One region of the Streptomyces sp. GbtcB6 genome, then DNA from elsewhere that is predicted to be linked to it. Evidence: predicted binding sites of a transcription regulator. Region 1 holds the regulator's gene; the other holds the start of a gene.
What was found. The regulator HrcA, encoded in region 1, represses chaperone genes, less so after heat shock. The targets are predictions, from matches to a motif close to TTNGCACTCNGNNNNNCNGAGTGCNAA.
Positions count from the first base shown of each region.

Region 2: a site for HrcA is predicted at 5,917-5,943, ahead of groL (chaperonin GroEL). Genes of this name have one in related genera too.

Region 1 is NZ_JAGXJL010000011.1:256,203-266,010, reverse strand. It holds gene KVT45_RS20990 (hypothetical protein) at 1-143, opposite strand, end outside; gene KVT45_RS20985 (VOC family protein) at 249-641, opposite strand; gene KVT45_RS20980 (16S rRNA (uracil(1498)-N(3))-methyltransferase) at 673-1,431, opposite strand; gene KVT45_RS20975 (nitronate monooxygenase) at 1,428-2,510, opposite strand; gene dnaJ (molecular chaperone DnaJ) at 2,928-4,064, opposite strand; gene hrcA (heat-inducible transcriptional repressor HrcA) at 4,065-5,081, opposite strand; gene KVT45_RS20960 (MBL fold metallo-hydrolase) at 5,254-5,979, shown strand; gene KVT45_RS20955 (DUF3097 domain-containing protein) at 6,011-6,826, shown strand; gene hemW (radical SAM family heme chaperone HemW) at 6,837-8,069, opposite strand; gene KVT45_RS20945 (SpoIIE family protein phosphatase) at 8,097-9,808, opposite strand, start outside.
Region 2 is NZ_JAGXJL010000005.1:193,428-203,235, forward strand. It holds gene otsB (trehalose-phosphatase) at 1-589, shown strand, start outside; gene KVT45_RS11275 (trehalose-6-phosphate synthase) at 676-2,115, opposite strand; gene KVT45_RS11280 (glucosyl-3-phosphoglycerate synthase) at 2,210-3,154, opposite strand; SAM riboswitch class I at 3,312-3,465, shown strand; gene thrC (threonine synthase) at 3,484-4,767, shown strand; gene KVT45_RS11290 (MoaD/ThiS family protein) at 4,811-5,086, shown strand; gene KVT45_RS11295 (cold-shock protein) at 5,555-5,761, shown strand; gene groL (chaperonin GroEL) at 6,106-7,728, shown strand; gene KVT45_RS11305 (ATP/GTP-binding protein) at 7,803-9,808, opposite strand, start outside.

The sequences.
Region 1 (9,808 bases):
TCGGTGGTGTAGGCGACCGTCGCCGTGTTCAGATCGCTCGGCTGGCAGGCCACCACACCACCCACGGCGATCACCGCGAGCCCTGTCACGGCCGCCACCCTGGTCCCGCGCGGCCGGCGCCAAATCCGCCTCAATGCCCCCATGGAGGGCAGCCTGCCACCGTGCCGCCGGTGGCGGTAGGGGGCATACGGCCACTCACGTGTTCGGAGGGGTCCCCCGTGCCGGTGCCCGCTTCCCCAGGGGGTTTCTCAGGTGCGCAGCAGCAGCCACTCCTGCAGCTCCACCAGGTTCCCCTCCGGGTCCTTGAGGTGGGCGACCCGCATGCGTTCCGTCATCGGCGCCGGCCCGTGCACGAGGACCGCCCCCCGCGCGACGATCTGCTCGCAGTAGCCGTCGAGGTCGTCGACGCGCAGCACCACCAGCGAACGGTGCCCGGTCGCCGTGTCCCCCAGCTCGCCCAGTATCGCGGCCATCATCGCCCGGTCCTGCAGGGCGATCCCCGCCGACCCGGCGTGCGGGCTGAACTTCTCGTACGGCCCCTCGCTCGCCCCCGACTGCGGCTTCAGCCCGAGCACCTCGGCGTAGAACCGGTAGCAGGCGGCGAAGTCGCTGACCAGGAGCCGTACTTGGGCGAGTTCCACGGCGTGTCCCCCAGGGTGCGGTGCGGTTGGTTCAGGACCACCGGCCGGTGCGGCCCAGCAGCAGGGCCGCGGCCGCCGTTCCGGCGGTCGACGTGCGCATCACGGTGGGCCCCAGGGTGTACGCCTTCGCACCCGCCTCCTCGAACAGCGCCACCTCGTCCCGGGCGACGCCGCCTTCGGGCCCGACGACCAGCACGATCTCGCCCTCGGCGGGCAGCGGTACCCCGGCGAGGGGCTCGCTGCCGTGCTCGAAGTCGGAGTGGAGGACGGCGGCGAGGTCGGCCTTGGCCAGAAGTGCCGCAACCTGCCTGGTCGTCATCGCGTCCGCGACCTCCGGGAACCGCACCCGGCGGGACTGCTTGCCGGCCTCACGGGCGGTGCCCCGCCACTTCGCCAGCGACTTGAGACCCCGCTCGCCCTTCCACTGGGTGATGCAGCGGGCGGCCTGCCAGGGCACGATCGCGTCGACGCCGACCTCGGTCATGGTCTCCACGGCGACCTCGCCCCGGTCCCCCTTGGGAAGTGCCTGCACCACGGTGATCCGGGGCTGCGGCAGGGGCTCCTCCTGGACGCTCTCCAGGTCCATCACCACCAGCCGGTCCTTGCCCTCGGCCGCCCGCACGACGCCCTCCATCCAGCGGCCGCGCCCGTCGGTGAGGATGACGTCCTCGCCGGGCTGAAGCCGCTTCACGGAGACGGCGTGCCGCCCCTCGGGCCCGTCCAGGACGACCTCGCCGCCGGAGAAGTCGGGCACCACGAGCGGGTCGAGCACGAACACCGGAGCGGTCATGCCCGCTCCCCCTCTCCCTTGGTCGACAACGCTGTCGACGCGGCGGCGAGTTCCTCCGCGAGGGTCTCCACCAGCTGCCCGGCGGGCAGCTCGCGGGCCATCCGGTGCCCCTGCCCGGCCCACAGGGCCATGCCCTGCGCGTCTCCGGCCCTGGCGGCGGCCTTGCGCAGCGGGGAGGTGAGGTGGTGGACCTCCGGGTAGGCGGCGGGCGCGTACGGACCGTGCTCGCGCATGAACCGGTTGACCAGGCCGCGGGCGGGCCGCCCGGAGAACGCCCGGGTCAGCGCGGTCCGTGTGAACAGCGGGTCGGTGAGCGCCTGCTTGTGCGGGTCGGCGGCGCCGGACTCCGGGGTGGCCAGGAAGGCCGTACCCAGCTGCGCGGCGCTCGCCCCCGCCGCCAGTACGGCCGCGATCTGGCTGCCGCGCATGATGCCGCCCGCGGCGACGACCGGGATCCCCACGGTCTCCCGCACCTGGGTGACCAGCGACAGCAGCCCGATCCCGGACCCGTCGTTCTCCGGGACGTCCCGGTGGGTGCCCTGGTGTCCCCCGGCCTCCACGCCCTGTGCGATCACCGCGTCCGCCCCGGCCCGCTCGACGGCGAGGGCCTCCTCGGCGGTGGTGGCGGTGACCAGCGTGAACGTCCCGGCGCGCCGCAGGGAGTCCAGTACCTCCCGGGTCGGCACACCGAAGTGGAAGGAGGCCACGGCCACCGGGTTGTCGAGCAGCACGGCCAGCTTGGCCTCGTACCCGTCGTCCCGGCCGCTGTCCGGGTCGCCGAGCTCGGTCTCGTACCAGGCGGCCTCACCGGCCAGCTGATGCGCGTACACCTCCACGGCCCCGGACTCGGCGTACTCCGGCTGCGGCATGAAAAGATTCACGCCGAAGGGGCGACCGGTCAGCCCCCGCAGTTGCTTGATCTCCTGGTACATCCCGTCGGCGGTCTTGTACCCGGCGGCAAGGAATCCCAGCCCGCCCGCCTCGGACACGGCGGCGGCGAGCTGCGGCACGGAGACCCCGCCTGCCATGGGGGCCTGCACGATCGGAAAGGGCAAGAGATCGGTCAGTGCGGAGGACATGACGGCATGTTGTCACGTCCTCCGAACAAGACCGAATCGGGCCGCCTCTTTGGCACATGCCAGAAATTTCCCCGCCCCACAGCCACCTTGACCTGCTGTCCGACCGAGCCGGGGGGCCTCACCTCACAGCCGACCGAGCCCGCGACGACCTCGCCCCTCGGCCGACCGAGCCCGGGGCGACCTCGCCCCTCGGCCGACCGAGTCATGGGGTGGCCTCGCCTCTTCATCAGCCGAGTCGGGCGGTGGCCTCGCCTCTTCATCGACCGAGTCGGAGGGCCTCGCCTCTTCATCGACCGAGTCGGTGGCCTCGCCTCTTCATTGACCGAGCCGGGTGGTGGGTGGGCATAGGTCCCGGGGGTCCAGGGGGCGGAGCCCCCTGGTGGGGTCGAAGGGGCGGAGCCCCTTCACGGTGCCCCGTCAACGCCCGTTGAACGCGTCCTTCAGCCGGCTGAACAGCCCTTGCTGACCCGGCTGGAACTGCCCCGTCGGCCGCTCCTCCCCGCGCAGCTTCGCCAGCTCCCTCAGCAACCGCTCCTGCTCAGGATCGAGCTTGGTCGGCGTCGTCACCTCGACGTGGACGATGAGATCGCCGCGCCCGCCACCGCGCAGATGCGTGACACCCCGCCCGTGCAGCGGAATCGACTGCCCGGACTGCGTACCCGGCCGGATGTCGACCTCCTCCAGCCCGTCCAGCGTCTCCAGCGGCACCTTCGTACCGAGCGACGCCGCCGTCATCGGAATCGTCACCGTGCAGTGCAGATCGTCCCCGCGCCGCTGGAACGTCGAATGCGGCAGCTCGTGGATCTCGACGTACAGGTCACCGGCAGGACCGCCACCCGGCCCGACCTCACCCTCACCGGCGAGCTGGATCCGCGTGCCGTTGTCGACACCGGCCGGGATCTTCACGGTCAGCGTCCGCCGCGACCGCACCCGCCCGTCACCGGCGCACTCGGGGCACGGCGTCGGCACGACGGTCCCGAAGCCCTGGCACTGCGGGCACGGACGCGAGGTCATGACCTGGCCGAGGAAGGACCGCGTCACCTGCGAGACCTCACCACGGCCCCGGCACATGTCACACGTCTGGGCGGAGGTGCCCGGCGCCGCGCCCTCACCGTTACAGGTGTTGCAGACGATCGCCGTGTCGACCTGGATGTCCTTGGTCGTACCGAAGGCCGCCTCGTCCAGCTCGACCTCGATCCGGATCATCGCGTCCTGGCCGCGCCGCGTACGCGACCTCGGCCCGCGCTGGGACGCCGTACCGAAGAACGCGTCCATGATGTCCGAGAAGTTCCCGAACCCGCCGGCCCCGAAGCCGCCCGCACCCGCGCCGCCGCTCTGCGACAGAGGGTCCCCGCCGAGGTCGTAGACCTGCTTCTTCTGCGGGTCGGAGAGCACCTCGTAGGCGGCGTTGATCTCCTTGAACCGCTCCTGGGTCTTCGGATCCGGGTTGACGTCCGGGTGCAGCTCGCGTGCGAGCCGACGGAAGGCCTTCTTGATCTCTTCCTGCGACGCGTCGCGGCGCACGCCGAGAACGGCGTAGTAGTCCGTGGCCACTTACGACTCCGCCAGGATCTGTCCGACGTACCGTGCCACCGCTCGTACCGCTCCCATCGTTCCCGGGTAATCCATGCGGGTCGGTCCGACCACGCCGAGCTTGGCGAGTGCCTCGCCGCCCGAACCGTAGCCGACCGACACCACGGACGTGGAGTTGAGTCCCTCGTAGGCGTTCTCGTGACCGATGCGTACGGTCATGCCCGAATCCCCGGCCTCGCCAAGGAGCTTGAGCAGCACGACGTGCTCCTCCAATGCCTCCAGGACGGGCCGGATCATGAGGGGAAAGTCATGTCCGAAGCGGGTGAGATTGGCGGTACCGCCGATCATCAGCCGCTCCTCGTTCTCCTCGACGAGTGTCTCCAGCAGGGTGGAGAGCACCGCCGAGACCGCGCCGCGGTCCTCGGCCTCGAAGGCTTCCGGCAGATCCTCCACCAGCCGGGGCACGTCCGAGAACCGGCGCCCCGCGACCCGGCTGTTCAGCCGCGCCCGCAGGTCCGCCAGAGACGTTTCCCCGAAGGGTGCCGGGCAGTCGACCATCCGCTGCTCGACCCGCCCGGTGTCGGTGATCAGCACCAGCATCAGCCGGGCCGGCGCGAGCGAGAGCAGTTCCACATGCCGCACGGTCGACCGCGTCAGCGACGGGTACTGCACGACCGCCACCTGCCGCGTCAGCTGTGCCAGCAGCCGGACAGTCCGCGCGACCACATCATCGAGATCGACGGCGCCGTCGAGGAAGTTCTGGATGGCCCGCCGCTCGGGCGCGCTCATCGGTTTGACGCCGGCCAGCTTGTCGACGAACAGCCGGTAGCCCTTGTCGGTGGGAATCCGCCCCGCGCTGGTGTGCGGCTGGGCGATGTACCCCTCGTCCTCCAGGGCGGCCATGTCGTTGCGCACGGTCGCCGGGGAGACGCCGAGGTTGTGCCGTTCGGTCAGCGCCTTCGAACCCACCGGCTCCTCGGTGCCGACGTAGTCCTGGACGATGGCGCGCAATACCTGAAGCCTGCGTTCACTCAGCATCCAGCGCCACACCTCCAGAAAGTCGTCCCCGCGGCCTTTCGGGTCCTTCGGGCCTTTCGTCTGGCACTCTGCGAACGCGAGTGCCAGCATCCCCGGCCCAGTGTACGGCCGTGGGGTACTGACTGGGCAAGGTCGGTCAGGACCCATGGCGTTCTACGGCTAGCGTCGCGGCATGACGGTGACTTGGGAAGAGCTGGGCTGGGAGCGGGTGGCCGAAGGGGTCGGCCGGTGCCGGCTGCCGGGCTGGGACTGCACGGCGGGCCTGGTTCTGGGCGCGGGCACGGCCCTGATGGTGGACGCCGGCTCGAGTCTGGCGGAGGGCGCACGGTTGCGCATGGAGGCGCAGGCGCTGGCCGACCGCCGTGTGACCCATCTCGCGCTCACCCATCCGCATTTCGACCACGTCTTCGGGGCGGCCGCCTTCGCGGGCGCGAACCTGTACGCGGCGGTGGGTACCGAGGGCGTCTTCGCGTACGACCGCGAGGCGCTCCGCCTGGACGCGGTCCGCAACGGCCTCCCCGCCCCCGAGGCCGAGGAGGCGGCCGACGCCCTGCCCCGCCCCCGCCACCTGGTCTCCGGCGAGTGGACCCTCGACCTCGGCGACGGCCGCCAGGCCCTGCTGGCCAACGTGGGGCCCGGCCACACCGCCCACGACCTCGCCGTCCTGGTTCCCGGCGACCCGGAGGTGGTGTTCTGCGGCGACCTGGTGGAGGAGTCCGGCGATCCCCAGGCCGGCCCCGACGCCGTACCGTCCCGCTGGCCCGCGGCCCTGGACCGCCTGCTGTCGCTGGGCGGCGACCGCGCCCTGTACGTACCCGGTCACGGAGCGGTGGTGGACGCGGCGTTCGTACGGGCGCAGCGCGACGCCCTGGCGGCCCGTTTCGGCGTGTCGCGGTGACCGTGGCCGGGCTTCTCCTATCGTCATCCGAATGCGCCAGTACTCCGCCGACCTGACCCCGCCGTGGAAGAAGCCGAAGCCGGTGCCCGAGGTGGCCGCCGAACCCGGTCTGGTGGTGGAGGAGCCCGGCACCGGTTTCTGCGGCGCGGTGATCCGCTGCGAGGCGGGCACGGTCACCCTGGAGGACCGCTTCGGCAAACACCGCGTCTTCCCGCTGGAGCCGCGCGGCTTCCTCCTGGAGGGCCGGGTGGTCACCCTCGTACGCCCCACGTCGGCCGCCCCCGTACGACCCGCCCGCACCGCCTCCGGCTCGGTCGCCGTCCCCGGCGCACGCGCGCGTGTCGCCCGCGCGGGCCGCATCTACGTGGAGGGCCGCCACGACGCGGAGCTGGTCGAGAAGGTCTGGGGCGACGACCTGCGCATCGAGGGCGTGGTGGTGGAGTACCTGGAGGGCGTCGACGACCTCCCCGCCATCGTGGCCGAATTCACCCCCGGCCCCGACGCCCGCCTCGGCGTCCTCGTCGACCACCTGCTCCCCGGCACCAAGGAGTGGCGCATCGCCCAGTCGGTCACCAGCGACCACGCCCTGGTCGTCGGCCACCCGTACATCGACATCTGGGAGGCGGTGAAACCGTCGTCCCTGGGCATCGGCTCCTGGCCCCGCGTCCCGCACGGCCAGGACTGGAAGACGGGCGTGTGCCGGGCCCTCGGCTGGCCCACGGACAACACGGGCGCGGTATGGCAGGCGATCCTCGCGCGCGTGGGCTCCTACAAGGACCTGGAGCCGGAGCTGCTGGGCCGGGTGGAGGAGCTGATCGATTTCGTCACGGGCAGCGGCGGGGCCTGACCCGGGGCGGTCAGTCCACCAGATCCCTGACCACCGCGTCCGCCAGCAACCGCCCCCGCAGCGTCAGCACGGCCCGCCCCTCCTCGTACGGACCGGCCGCCAGCAGGCCCTCCCCCCGTGCCCGCCGCGAAGCCGCCAGCCCCTCCTCCCTCAGCAGATCCAACGGCACCCCCTCCCGCAGCCGCAGCTCCAGCAGGATCCGCTCCACCCGCCGGTCCTCGTCCGTCAGGACCTCACGCCCGGCCCCCGGCGACCGCCCGGACGCCAGCGCCGCCGCGTACGCCCCCGGGTGCTTCACGTTCCACCACCGCACGCCCCCCACGTGCGAGTGCGCCCCGGGCCCCGCGCCCCACCAGTCGGCGCCCCGCCAGTACAGCTCGTTGTGCAGGCAGCGGCCGGCCTCGGAGGTGGCCCAGTTGGACACCTCGTACCAGTCGAAGCCCGCCTCCGCCAGCACCGAGTCGGCGATCAGGTAGCGGTCGGCGTGGACGTCGTCGTCGGTCATCGGGACCTCGCCCCGGCGGATCCGGCGGGCGAGCTGGGTGCCCTCCTCGACGATCAGCGCGTACGCCGACACATGGTCGGGACCGGCCCCGATCGCCGCGTCCAGCGAGGCCCGCCAGTCGTCGTCGGACTCGCCCGGGGTGCCGTAGATCAGGTCCAGGTTCACGTGCTCGAAGCCGGCCGCGCGGGCCTCCGCGACGCACGCCTCCGGGCGTCCGGGGGTGTGCGTCCGGTCGAGCACCCGCAGCACGTGCTGCCGGGCGCTCTGCATGCCGAAGGAGATCCGGTTGAAGCCGCCCTCCCGCAGAGCCGCCAGATACGCGGGGCCGACGGACTCCGGGTTCGCCTCCGTCGTGACCTCCGCGTCGGCCGCGAGCCCGAACTCGTCGCGGATCGCGTGCAGCATCCGTACCAGATCGGCGGCGGCCAGCAGCGTCGGCGTACCGCCGCCCACGAACACCGTGCGCACCTCGCGCGGGTCGTCGCCGAGGACCTTGCGCGCCAGCCTGACCTCGTCGATCAGCGCGTCCGCGTAGTTGTCGCGGGAGGCGAGGACACCGCCGGTGCCGCGCAGCTCGGTCGCCGTGTAGGTGTTGAAGTCGCAGTAGCCGCAGCGGGTCGCGCAGTAGGGGACGTGCAGGTAGAACCCGAGGGGGCGGGCGGCGGCACCGGCGAGCGCGGACGCGGGCAGCGCGCCGTCGTCCGGAACCGGCTCGCCGTCGGGAAGTGCGGAAGGCATGTCCCCCATTGTCCCGCACGGCCGCGGTCACTCCGCCTGGAGCACCAGCAGCGCCAGGTCGTCCTCCGGCTGTCCGCCGCCGAACTCGTGGACGAGCCGTCTGATGCGTTCGGCGATCAGGTCGGCACTCAGCCCCGCGCAGCCGGCGAGCGCCAGCGCGAGCCCGTCGCCGTCGTCGAACTGGCGGCTGCCGGAGCGGCGCTCGGTGACCCCGTCGGTCACGCACAGCAGACTGTCGCCGGGCGCGAGCTCGATGGTCTCGCTGGTGTACGTCTCGTCCTCGACGACCCCGAGCAGGGTCTGCGGGTGGGCGGCGGTACGGACCTCGCCGTCGGGGCCGAGGACCAGCGGCAGCGGGTGCCCCGCGGAGGCGAGGGTGCAGCGGATGCCGCCGCCGTCGAGGGGGGTGAGTTCGCCGTAGAGGAGGGAGAGGAAACGGGTCTGCGGGCCGTCTCCGGGCGGCGTGGGGCGGCCGCCGGCGGCGACCAGGGCGCGGGCGGCGGCGTCGGCTGCCTCGGTGGCGTCGTCGAGGAGGAGCTGGTTGAGCCGGTCGAGGACGTCGGCGACCCGGTACCCCTCGCGGGCGAGGAGCCGCAGCCAGGGCCGGGCGAGGCCGATGACGACGGCGGCCTCGGGGCCCTTGCCCTGGACGTCGCCGACCGCGAAGCACCAGCGGCCGTCGCCGGCCGGGAAGAGGTCGTAGAAGTCGCCGCTGGGGCCGCCCTTGTCACAGGGTTCGTAGACGAGCGCGCTGCGCACGCCCGGGATCTCCGCGACCGCGCCGGGCAGCAGCCCGCGCTGGAGTACGGCACTGATGGTGGCCTGGCGGGCGTACTGGCGGGCCGCGCCGATGGCGAGGGCGACCCGGCGGCCGAAGTCCTCCACCAGGCCGGTGATCTCGTCGGGGATGCCGTCCGGGCCGGAGCGTCCGATGACGAGCGTGCCGAGCGGGCGGCCGCCCGCGACCAGCCGGTAGGCGAGCGCCGAGCCGAGGGCGCCCTGCGGGCCGAGCGCCGCGCCGGGCCAGGGATACGGCTCGGGCCCGGACCGTAAGCCGCTCTGCGCGCACGGCGGGTCCTTCTCCAGGGCGCGGCGCAGTTCCTCGATGCGGTTCTCGCTGCCGTGCCAGACCCGGGCCAGCCGCGGGCCGCCCGCGCCGCCCGCGCCTGCCGGGTCGCCCCAGCCGCCCCCGCGCCCGGTCGCCTCGTCCTCCAGCCACACCGCGCACCAGTCGGCGAGCCGCGGCACGATCAGCTGGCCGGTGAGCGCGGCCACCAGGTTCTCGTCGAGCTGCCCGGCGAGCAGGTCGGAGGCCTCGGCGAGGAAGGACAGCGCGCCCCGGTTGAGCCAGTCCCGGTCGCGTTCGGGGCGGTGGGAGCATGCCACGCTCTCCGTCGCGGCCACGTGCGCGTGCGTGCGCGTGCCCGCGTGCGCGTGCTGAGGTGGCTCGGGGGCGAGGATCTCGGCGACCTTCAGCTGCTGCTCGTCGGGGAGCGTGCCGCCGCGGCCGGTCAGCCGGGCCCACACCGACTTCGCACCGGTGCGGTACGTCACCCCCCAGGACTCGGCGAGCGAGGCGACCAGACGCAGCCCGCGCCCGAACTCCGGTGTCTCGTAGGGCGTCTCGCCCGGATGGTCGCGGGGCGCCCGGGAGGGATGGCGGTCGGTGACCTCGACGACGAACGCCGTCTCCTCCCGCTTCTCCAGCCACCAGTCGACCTCGACGTCCGTGCCGGCGT
Region 2 (9,808 bases), on a different contig from region 1:
CGCCGGCGTGCCCGGCCTGGAACACCTCGTCGTCCTCGGCCACTACGGCACCGAACGCTGGGACGCGGCGACCGGCGAGATCACCGCACCGCCCCCGCACCCCGGCATCGCCGCCGTCCGCGCCGAACTCCCCGCCCTCCTCGACCGCGCCGGAGCCTCGCAAGGCACCTGGATCGAGGAGAAGGGCCGGGCGATCGCGGTCCACACCCGCCGCGCCGCCGACCCCCAGGCCACCTTCGAATCCCTCCGCGCCCCCCTCACCGACCTGGCCACCCGGCACGCCCTGATCGTCGAACCGGGCCGCCTGGTCCTGGAACTCCGCCCCCCGGGCATGGACAAGGGCGTCGCACTCGGCGAGTACGCAAGGCACATCGCCGCAGGCGCAGTCCTCTACGCAGGCGACGACCTGGGCGACATCCCCGCCTTCGCCGCCGTGGAGAAACTCCGCACGGAAGGCGTCCCCGGCCTCCTGGTATGCAGCGGCAGCACAGAAGTAACAGAGCTCGCAGACCGAGCAGACGTGGTGACGGACGGCCCGGAAGGAGTAGTACGACTGCTCAGAAGCCTGGCTGCCCTGAGCGCCCCGTAGCCGTAGCGCGCCCCTTTAGGGGCGCGGGGAACTGCGCGACCAGCCCCCACCGGCCCGCAGCCGAACCCCTACCCGATCTACCCGATCTACCCGCCCAACGCCTCAAGCTGCTCAAGAAACCACCGCGCCGGAGGCAACGCCGTAGCCGCCTCGGCCAACCTCTTGCAGCGCTCCGCCCGCTCCTCCACCGGCACAGCCAGCGCCAGCGCCAACGCATCGGCCGTCCCCCCGATGTCGTACGGGTTCACGACGACCGCGTCCTCGCCCAGCTCCTCGTACGCCCCCGCCTCCCGCGACAGCACCAGCACACACCCCTCGTCCGACACCACGGGGATCTCTTTCGCCACCAGGTTCATGCCGTCCCGGATCGGGTTCACCAGCGCCACGTCGGCCAGCCGGTACGCCGCCAGCGACCGTGCGAAGTCGTCCTTGACGTGCAGCACCACCGGCGTCCAAACCGCCGTTCCGTAAGCGGCGTTGATCTCGTCCGCCACTCGCCGCACTTCCGCCGTGTAGTCGCGGTACACGGACAGGTCCTGCCGTGACGGGTACGCGAACGCGACATGGACCACCCGTTCCCGCCACTCGGGGTGGTCGTCGAGCAGCTGCCGGTACGCCAGCAGCCCCCGCACGATGTTCTTCGACAGCTCCGTTCGGTCGACGCGGACGATCGTCTTCCGCCCCTCGCCGCCGATCTCCTCGCGCAGCGCCCGCATCCGCTCGTCCACGTCCGGCTCGTGCGACCGCTTCCGCAGGAAGTCCGCGTCGGCCCCCAGCCCGTGCACCCCGATCCGGGTCCCGCCGGAGGCCGGATCGGCGGCCGGGATCCCAGGGCCCAGCACCGTGTGACAGCAGTCGACGAACGCGTCCGCCCACCGCCGCGTCAGGAACGCCGCGTGATCGGCGCCCAGGATCCCGCCCAGCAGCTCCGCCGCGATGTCGTCGGGGAGGAGGCGGAAGTAGTCCGGCGGTGCCCAGGGGGTGTGGGAGAAGTGGCCGATCCGCAGGTCGGGGCGGAGCCGGCGCAGCATCCGCGGGGCCAGTGCCAGGTGGTAGTCCTGGATGACCACCACCGCACCCTCCGCCGCCTCCTGCGCCAGTGCCTCCGCGAACGCCCGGTTGTAGGCCTGGTACGACCCCCACTGCCGCCGGAACTCCGCGTCGAAGACGGGCTCCAGCGGGGTCTGGTAGAGCATGTGGTGGACGAACCAGAGGACCGAGTTCGCGATGCCGTTGTACGCGTCGGCGAACACGTCCGCGTCGATGTCGAGCATCCGGACCTGCTGCCCACCGGTGTCCCCGGCCGGCAGCCGGCCGCCCTCGGCCCGCCGTACCGCCTCCCGGTCGCCGTCGCTCAGCGCCGCGCACACCCACACCGCGTTCGCGTCCGGCCCGATGGCCGACAGCCCCGAGACCAGCCCGCCGCCGCCCCTCCTGGCGTGCAGCGAACCGTCTTCGCGCAGGTCGTACGAGACCGGGCCGCGGTTCGAGGCGACCAGCACCTCGGCACCGCCGGTGGAAGCCATGGGGGAAGCCATACGCGTCAACCTAGCCCGGCCCGTAAACGCTCAAACGTACGGCCACCCCCGACGCGCCGCCGTATACGGCCGTACGACGAAGTCACGCCACCTTGCGCTCGGCGTACTCCGCGATCTCCGCCATCGGCGGCCGTTCCTCCGTGTCCACCGAGTAGGTGCGCGGCTCGAAGCCGTCCTCGCCCCGTTCGAACTGGGTGAGGGAGGGGCGGATCAGGTGGCCGCGGGCCAGCCGCAGCTGGGCCGTGCGGTAGATCGCGGCGGACATCCGGCCGAGGGCCTGGCCGTCCTGGTGGCGGTGCTTGCGGACGCCCACGTCGACCTGCGCCAGCGCACTGAGCCCCACCAGGTGCAGGGCGTCGACCAGCATGCCCAGCTCCACGCCGTAGCCGACCGGGAAGGGGAGCTGTTCGAGGAGCGAGCGGCGGGCCGCGTACTCGCCGCCGAGCGGCTGGACGAAGCCGGCCAGCTGGGGCCAGTGCATGTTCAGCAGCGGGCGGGCCATCAGCTCGGTGACCCGGCCGCCCTGTCCGGCGGCGCCGCCGAGCGGGCGGTCGTACATCGCCTTGACCAGGTCCACGTCCGGGTCGGTCAGCAGCGGGCCGACGATCCCGGTGACGAAGTCGGAGGAGAAGTCCCGCAGGTCGGCGTCGATGAAGCAGACGATGTCCCCGGAGGTGACCAGGAGAGAGCGCCAGAGCACCTCGCCCTTGCCGGGGACGGCGGGGATGCGGGGCAGGATCGAGTCGCGGTGCACGACGCGCGCGCCGGCCGCCGCGGCGACGGCCGCCGTGCGGTCGGTGGAGCCGGAGTCGACGACCACGATCTCGTCGACGAGCGGCACCTGCTGCATGAGGTCGTGACGGATGATCGCGACGATGTCGCCGACGGTCTCCTCCTCGTTGAGCGCGGGCAGCACGACGCTGACCGTCTGCCCGGAGGACCGTTTCGCGGCCATGATCCGGTGCAGAGGGCGATCGGTTACGGACCAGGAGCGGGTGGCCAGCCAGCGCTCGACTTCTTCCAGCACGGTCAGCGGCTCCTCACTGTCACGGTCACACGGCGAGGTGTGATCCATCTCGCGGTTCGGACGACTCACTCAACTGTCCTGGCCTTCGGTTACAGTCTTGAACAACGCCGATGACCATCGCATGTCCTGGGGTCACCCGGCGTTGACAACCACATACCGCTCATCCAGAGGGGCAGAGGGAAACGGCCCGTTGAAGCCCCGGCAACCCTCCAGTCGGTACTCGTAGATCACTGTCGATCATCGCGAGGCTCCCGGCTAGGGAAGGTGCCAAATCCGTCTCACGGCGAGATGCGTCGTGAGGAAGATGAGGAGAAAGGGCCTCGCCTCACATGGCTGTGCAGACTGTTGCAAGCGCCACCGATTCCACCGTAGACCTTGGTCCCGCCGCCGCCCTGAGCTGCCGCGAGTGCGGTCACCGCGTTCCGCTCGGCCCGCTGTTCGCCTGCGAGGAGTGTTTCGGCCCGCTGGAGATCGCGTACGACTTCTCGGCCTACGACACCGAGGAGCTCCGCAAGCAGATCGAAGCGGGTCCCGCGAACATCTGGCGCTACGCGCCGCTGCTGCCCGTCCCCGCGGACGTGGCGACCAAGCCGAACATCAACCCCGGCTGGACCAAGCTCGTCAAGGCCGACAACCTGGCTCGTGAGCTCGGGGTGACCGGCGGCCTGTACGTGAAGGACGACTCCGGCAACCCGACGCACTCCTTCAAGGACCGCGTCGTCGCCCAGGCCGTCGAGGCCGCCCGCGCCTTCGGCTACACCACTCTCTCCTGCTCCTCCACCGGCAACCTGGCCGGCGCGGTCGGTGCCGCCGCCGCCCGGGCCGGCTTCCGCTCCTGCGTGTTCATTCCGCACGACCTGGAGCAGGGCAAGGTCGTCATGGCCGCGATCTACGGCGGCGAGCTCGTCGGCATCGAGGGCAACTACGACGACGTGAACCGTTTCTGCTCCGAGCTGATCGGCGACTCGGCCGGCGAGGGCTGGGGCTTCGTCAACGTCAACCTGCGGCCGTACTACGCGGAGGGCTCCAAGACCCTGGCGTACGAGATCTGCGAGCAGCTCGGCTGGCAGATCCCGGACCAGCTGGTCATCCCGATCGCCTCCGGCTCGCAGCTCACGAAGATCGACAAGGGTCTGCAGGAGCTGATCAAGCTCGGGCTCGTCGAGGACAAGCCGTACAAGATCTTCGGTGCCCAGGCCGAGGGGTGCTCGCCGGTGTCGGTGGCCTACAAGGAGGGCCACGACGTGGTCCGCCCGCAGAAGCCGAACACCATCGCCAAGTCCCTCGCCATCGGCAACCCGGCCGACGGCCCGTACGTCCTCGACATCGCGCGGCGCACCGGCGGCGCGGTGGAGGACGTCACCGACGAGCAGGTCGTCGACGCGATCAAGCTGCTCGCGCGGACCGAGGGAATCTTCGCGGAAACCGCCGGCGGGGTGACGGTTGGAGTCACCAAGAAGCTCATTGAGAATGGGTTGATCGATCCGGCGAAGTCGGTTGTTGTACTCAACACCGGTGATGGACTGAAGACGCTGGACGCGGTCGCGGGTACCGGGCTCACCGCGACCATTCGCCCGAATCTGGAGTCTTTCCGTGAGGCCGGGCTCGCCTGAGTCCCCCGAGAAATAGGGCCTTGCCCAGACCGGAGGTAAAAACGTGAGCGTCACCGTTCGCATCCCCACCATCCTGCGCGCCTACACCGGCGGTAAGGCCGAAGTCGCCGCCGAAGGCACCACCCTCGGCGAGGTCATCTCCGACCTGGAGAAGAACCACACCGGGATCGCCGCGCGCGTTCTCGACGACCAGGGCAAGCTGCGCCGGTTCGTCAATGTGTACGTAAATGACGACGACGTGCGGTTCGAGCAGGGTCTGGAGACCGCCACCCCGGACGGGGCCGGTGTCTCCATCATCCCGGCCGTCGCCGGCGGCTGACCCGCTGACCTGCTTGACAGGCTGATCGAATGACCGAACATTACCTTCGGTAACGCCGATCACCGACTGTTCATCTGATTGCCCCCTCCGTGAGAGAAGCGGAGGGGGCAATTCTGTGTGGTTGAGCGCGGTACAGTTGGGGAACGCGGTCCCGATCTCCAGGTCGGGGGCCCCGTATTCGATACCGCTAGCCCGACAAGAAGTAGCCAAAGTGTGCGGGTTATATGCGGCTTTTGTGGCCTTCCTGGAGCCCGACTTGCCCTGAATTCGGCCGAATTCTCGCTACATTCCGGACCCCGCCCGTCCAGAATTCTCGTCCGATTGACCTGTTGCAGACGGCAGTTGGACAGATACATTCAGCCGCGGTCGACGCGTTCCGGCGCACGCCCCCAACCAATGGGGGGTGAGGTCTGACCCGGATCCGCGAAGTGTGGATCTGTGCAAGGGCCAGTAATAGGGGAGTTAGGCATGGCTCAGGGCACCGTCAAGTGGTTCAACGCGGAGAAGGGGTACGGCTTCATCGCGGTCGACGGTGGTGCGGATGTTTTCGTCCACTACAGCGCGATTCAGATGGACGGCTACCGCACCCTGGAAGAGGGTCAGCGGGTCGATTTCGAGATCTCGCAGGGCCAGAAGGGGCCGCAGGCGGACATGGTCCGGCTGGCGACCAGCTGAAGCACGCGCCGACTGCAGCGACGTTCTTCTGTTCTTCTGCTGAAGGGCTCGCACCCACTGGGTGCGAGCCCTTCAGCGTGCCCGGGGTCCGGCCCCGGCGGGCCCGCGGATCCGGCCCCGGCGCGCCCGGAGGTCCCGCCGGACTGCGAGAGGCGCTTGCACTCGACCATGCCGAGTGCTAATCATTGGCGTTAGCACTCTGAAGGTGAGAGTGACAAAGAAGGACCGGGTCGGTGAGGCCCGCAGGCCGGGTGGGGCAAGGAACCCACGGGCCGGTGAGCCGTCCGTCGCGGGCGCGGGCGCGGTCCGAAGACTCACCCCCAGTCCTGGAGGGACCACTTCACATGGCCAAGATCATCGCGTTCGACGAGGAGGCGCGGCGCGGCCTTGAGCGCGGTATGAACCAGCTCGCCGACGCCGTCAAGGTCACCCTCGGCCCCAAGGGCCGCAACGTCGTCCTTGAGAAGAAGTGGGGCGCCCCCACGATCACCAACGATGGTGTGTCCATCGCCAAGGAGATCGAGCTGGAGGACCCGTACGAGAAGATCGGCGCCGAGCTGGTCAAGGAAGTCGCCAAGAAGACGGACGACGTCGCCGGTGACGGTACGACCACCGCGACCGTGCTCGCCCAGGCCCTGGTCAAGGAAGGCCTGCGCAACGTCGCCGCCGGCGCCAACCCGATGGCCCTGAAGCGCGGTATCGAGAAGGCCGTCGAGGCCGTCTCCGGTGCCCTGCTGGAGCAGGCGAAGGACGTCGAGACCAAGGAGCAGATCGCCTCCACGGCCTCCATCTCCGCCGCCGACACCCAGATCGGCGAGCTCATCGCCGAGGCCATGGACAAGGTCGGCAAGGAAGGCGTCATCACCGTCGAGGAGTCCCAGACCTTCGGTCTGGAGCTGGAGCTCACCGAGGGTATGCGCTTCGACAAGGGCTACATCTCGGCGTACTTCGCCACCGACATGGAGCGTATGGAGGCGTCCCTCGACGACCCGTACATCCTGATCGCCAACTCGAAGATCGGCTCCGTCAAGGACCTGCTCCCGCTCCTGGAGAAGGTCATGCAGTCGGGCAAGCCGCTGCTGATCATCGCCGAGGACGTCGAGGGCGAGGCCCTGTCGACCCTGGTCGTCAACAAGATCCGCGGCACCTTCAAGTCCGTCGCGGTCAAGGCCCCGGGCTTCGGCGACCGCCGCAAGGCGATGCTGAACGACATCGCCATCCTCACCGGCGGCGAGGTCATCTCCGAGGAGGTCGGTCTCAAGCTCGAGAACACGACCCTCGACCTGCTGGGCAAGGCCCGCAAGGTGGTCATCACCAAGGACGAGACCACCATCGTCGACGGGGCCGGCTCGTCCGACCAGGTCGCCGGCCGGGTCAACCAGATCCGCGCCGAGATCGAGCAGTCCGACTCGGACTACGACCGCGAGAAGCTCCAGGAGCGCCTGGCCAAGCTCGCCGGTGGCGTCGCCGTCATCAAGGCCGGTGCCGCGACCGAGGTCGAGCTCAAGGAGCGCAAGCACCGCATCGAGGACGCCGTTCGCAACGCGAAGGCGGCCGTCGAGGAGGGCATCGTCGCCGGTGGTGGCGTGGCCCTGCTCCAGGCCTCCCAGGTCTTCGAGAAGCTGGAGCTGGAGGGTGACGAGGCGACCGGCGCACAGGCCGTGAAGCTCGCGCTCGAGGCCCCGCTGAAGCAGATCGCCGTCAACGCCGGCCTCGAGGGCGGCGTCGTGGTGGAGAAGGTCCGCAACCTCACCCCGGGTCACGGCCTCAACGCCGCGACCGGCGAGTACGTCGACCTGATCGCCGAGGGCATCATCGACCCGGCGAAGGTGACCCGTTCCGCGCTGCAGAACGCCGCCTCCATCGCCGCGCTGTTCCTCACCACCGAGGCCGTCATCGCCGACAAGCCGGAGAAGGCCGCCGCGGCCGCTCCGGGCGGCATGCCGGGCGGTGACATGGACTTCTGAGCCTGAGGCTCGGATGTTCTGACGCAGTACCGAGGGCGGCACTCCCTGTTCCAGGGGGGCCGCCCTTCGGCGTGTCACGCGCTTCGTCCACGACGCCGGGCCTCGGGAAGAGGCCGCCAGAACGCGCGGGACATCACCTTCTGCTCGTGCTTGGTCTGCTCTGTCGTCAGCATGTCCCGGAAACGCCGGCCGTGTGTCCTGAGTGCCTGTTCTGCGAGCCGCTTGGCGTGGACGTCGAGCCCTGCCGACTGGAAGGCGCTGACGAGTCCCGACAGATCGGCGATGGAACGTGTCTGGACCATATGCTCGAGAATCTTCCCGAATACGCTGTTGGCTCGCATGACCAGGAGCTTTTCAGCGGCCAGCCGCTTCGCCAGCAGGACGACGTCCACAATCGGGCAGTCGGTGCAGTACGTTCGGATGACCGCGTCGAGGTGCCCGGTCAGTGAGGCCGACTCGATGGCCAGCAGCAGCGGAGCCAGCGTGGACGGTGTCATCCCCCTGGCGTGCTGGCACAGCTCGTACTGGTCGCCGTAGCGCGACTTCTTGCGGACCAGCGTAGCCAGGAACTGCCCGGCCTGACCGGCGAGTTCGTCGTGCACGGCGCATCGGAACACGGTTTCGGCCTGTTCGGGCAGCCCATAGGCGTCCATGCGGATGAGCAACTGTGCCGCGTCGTCCGGCGAGAGGGATCTGACCGCGGCCTGCAGCGCGGCCTCCGAACCCGGTGCCATGCCGTCGAGGGCCCTGGCCAGCTCCCGGACCTGTGGGTCCGGCCTGTCGGCGATGGTCTGCAGCAGGAGTTTCGTCGATAACTGATGGCGTCCTGTCATGTACAGCTCGCTGATCAGGACGGCGATCTCGTCGCTCCACCGCGAAGTCGCGGCACGGGACAGAACCGACCAGACCCTGTCGTCCCGCAGGGCGAGCACGAGCGGGATCAGATGCCCGACACTGCGGTTCTGCGTGGCGTCGAAGACGGTCTCGGCGTCCTGGGTGAGGCCGTGCCGGCTCAGCGAGTGGATGAACTCGGCCACGTCAGCCGCGGACTGCTGAGCCGCTGCCGCCAGCTGGACGGCGTCCGCGAACTCGGCCAGGCAGGCTTCGCGCAGTGCGATGCTCAGCGTGACCAGGTCAGCCACCCCGCGTTGTGCTCCGGCGGCGGACAGGGCGGTGACGACCGCGCTGTCGAGCTCCCCCGGCACCAGCATCGCCGCTGTCGACACCACGTCGGCGACAGGGCGGACGACGGCCACGGCCGCGAGCAGTCCCTCGGCGTACACGGCGAGATCGGCGAGGTGCAGTGCGTGCGCGAACGCGGCGATGTCGGCGGGTTCGTGGAACTTCACCGACGCCTGCACAAGGACCAGTACGTACTCTTCCAGCCCTTCGCGGATCAGCTCCCTGGCGAGAGCACCGGTGTCGTCCACGGAGCGCACCACCACCATGGTCGGCAAGGCGGCGCGGGCATGCGCGTCGAAGCCCGCCTGCTGCAGACCGGACAGCAGACCGGCCACCTCCTCGACCGTGCGCGACTGGCTGGCCGACCGCACCAACTCGCTCGCGATGGCCCGCCGGGTGCGCTGTTCCAGGTCTCCCACCGTCCGCACCAGCTCTGGTACCGAGGACCGGCGGTCCGCCTCCTCCAGCATGGCCACGATCGACGGCCTCTCGTCGTTCCCGGCCTGCTGCGCGCCCAGTTCCTGGAGAGTGTCGAGCCGGCTCTCCAGCCGATGACAGCGGTCCTCTGCGGCGATCAGTTCGGCGCGCGTGACCGCCAGGGCCTCCTGCAGGTAGATCACCTGCTCCTGGAGGTCGCCGCACTCCTCCTCCAACCGCGCGTACTCGCCGCGCCACAGCGCGACCTCGGCCTGGTGGGCGAGGAGTTGCTCTTCTATCTGCGCCTCCAGGTTGCGGCACCAGCCGCGCACCCGGGCGAGCCGTCCCTCACGGTCCATCAGTATCTCGGCCAGGGCCCGTTCCCTGGTGGTGATGCGCCGGACCTCGTGGTCGGCCTCCGCCAGCCGGTCCGTGAGCTCCTGCGTCTCACTGCTGTGCCGGTTGGACTTCAACGCCGTTC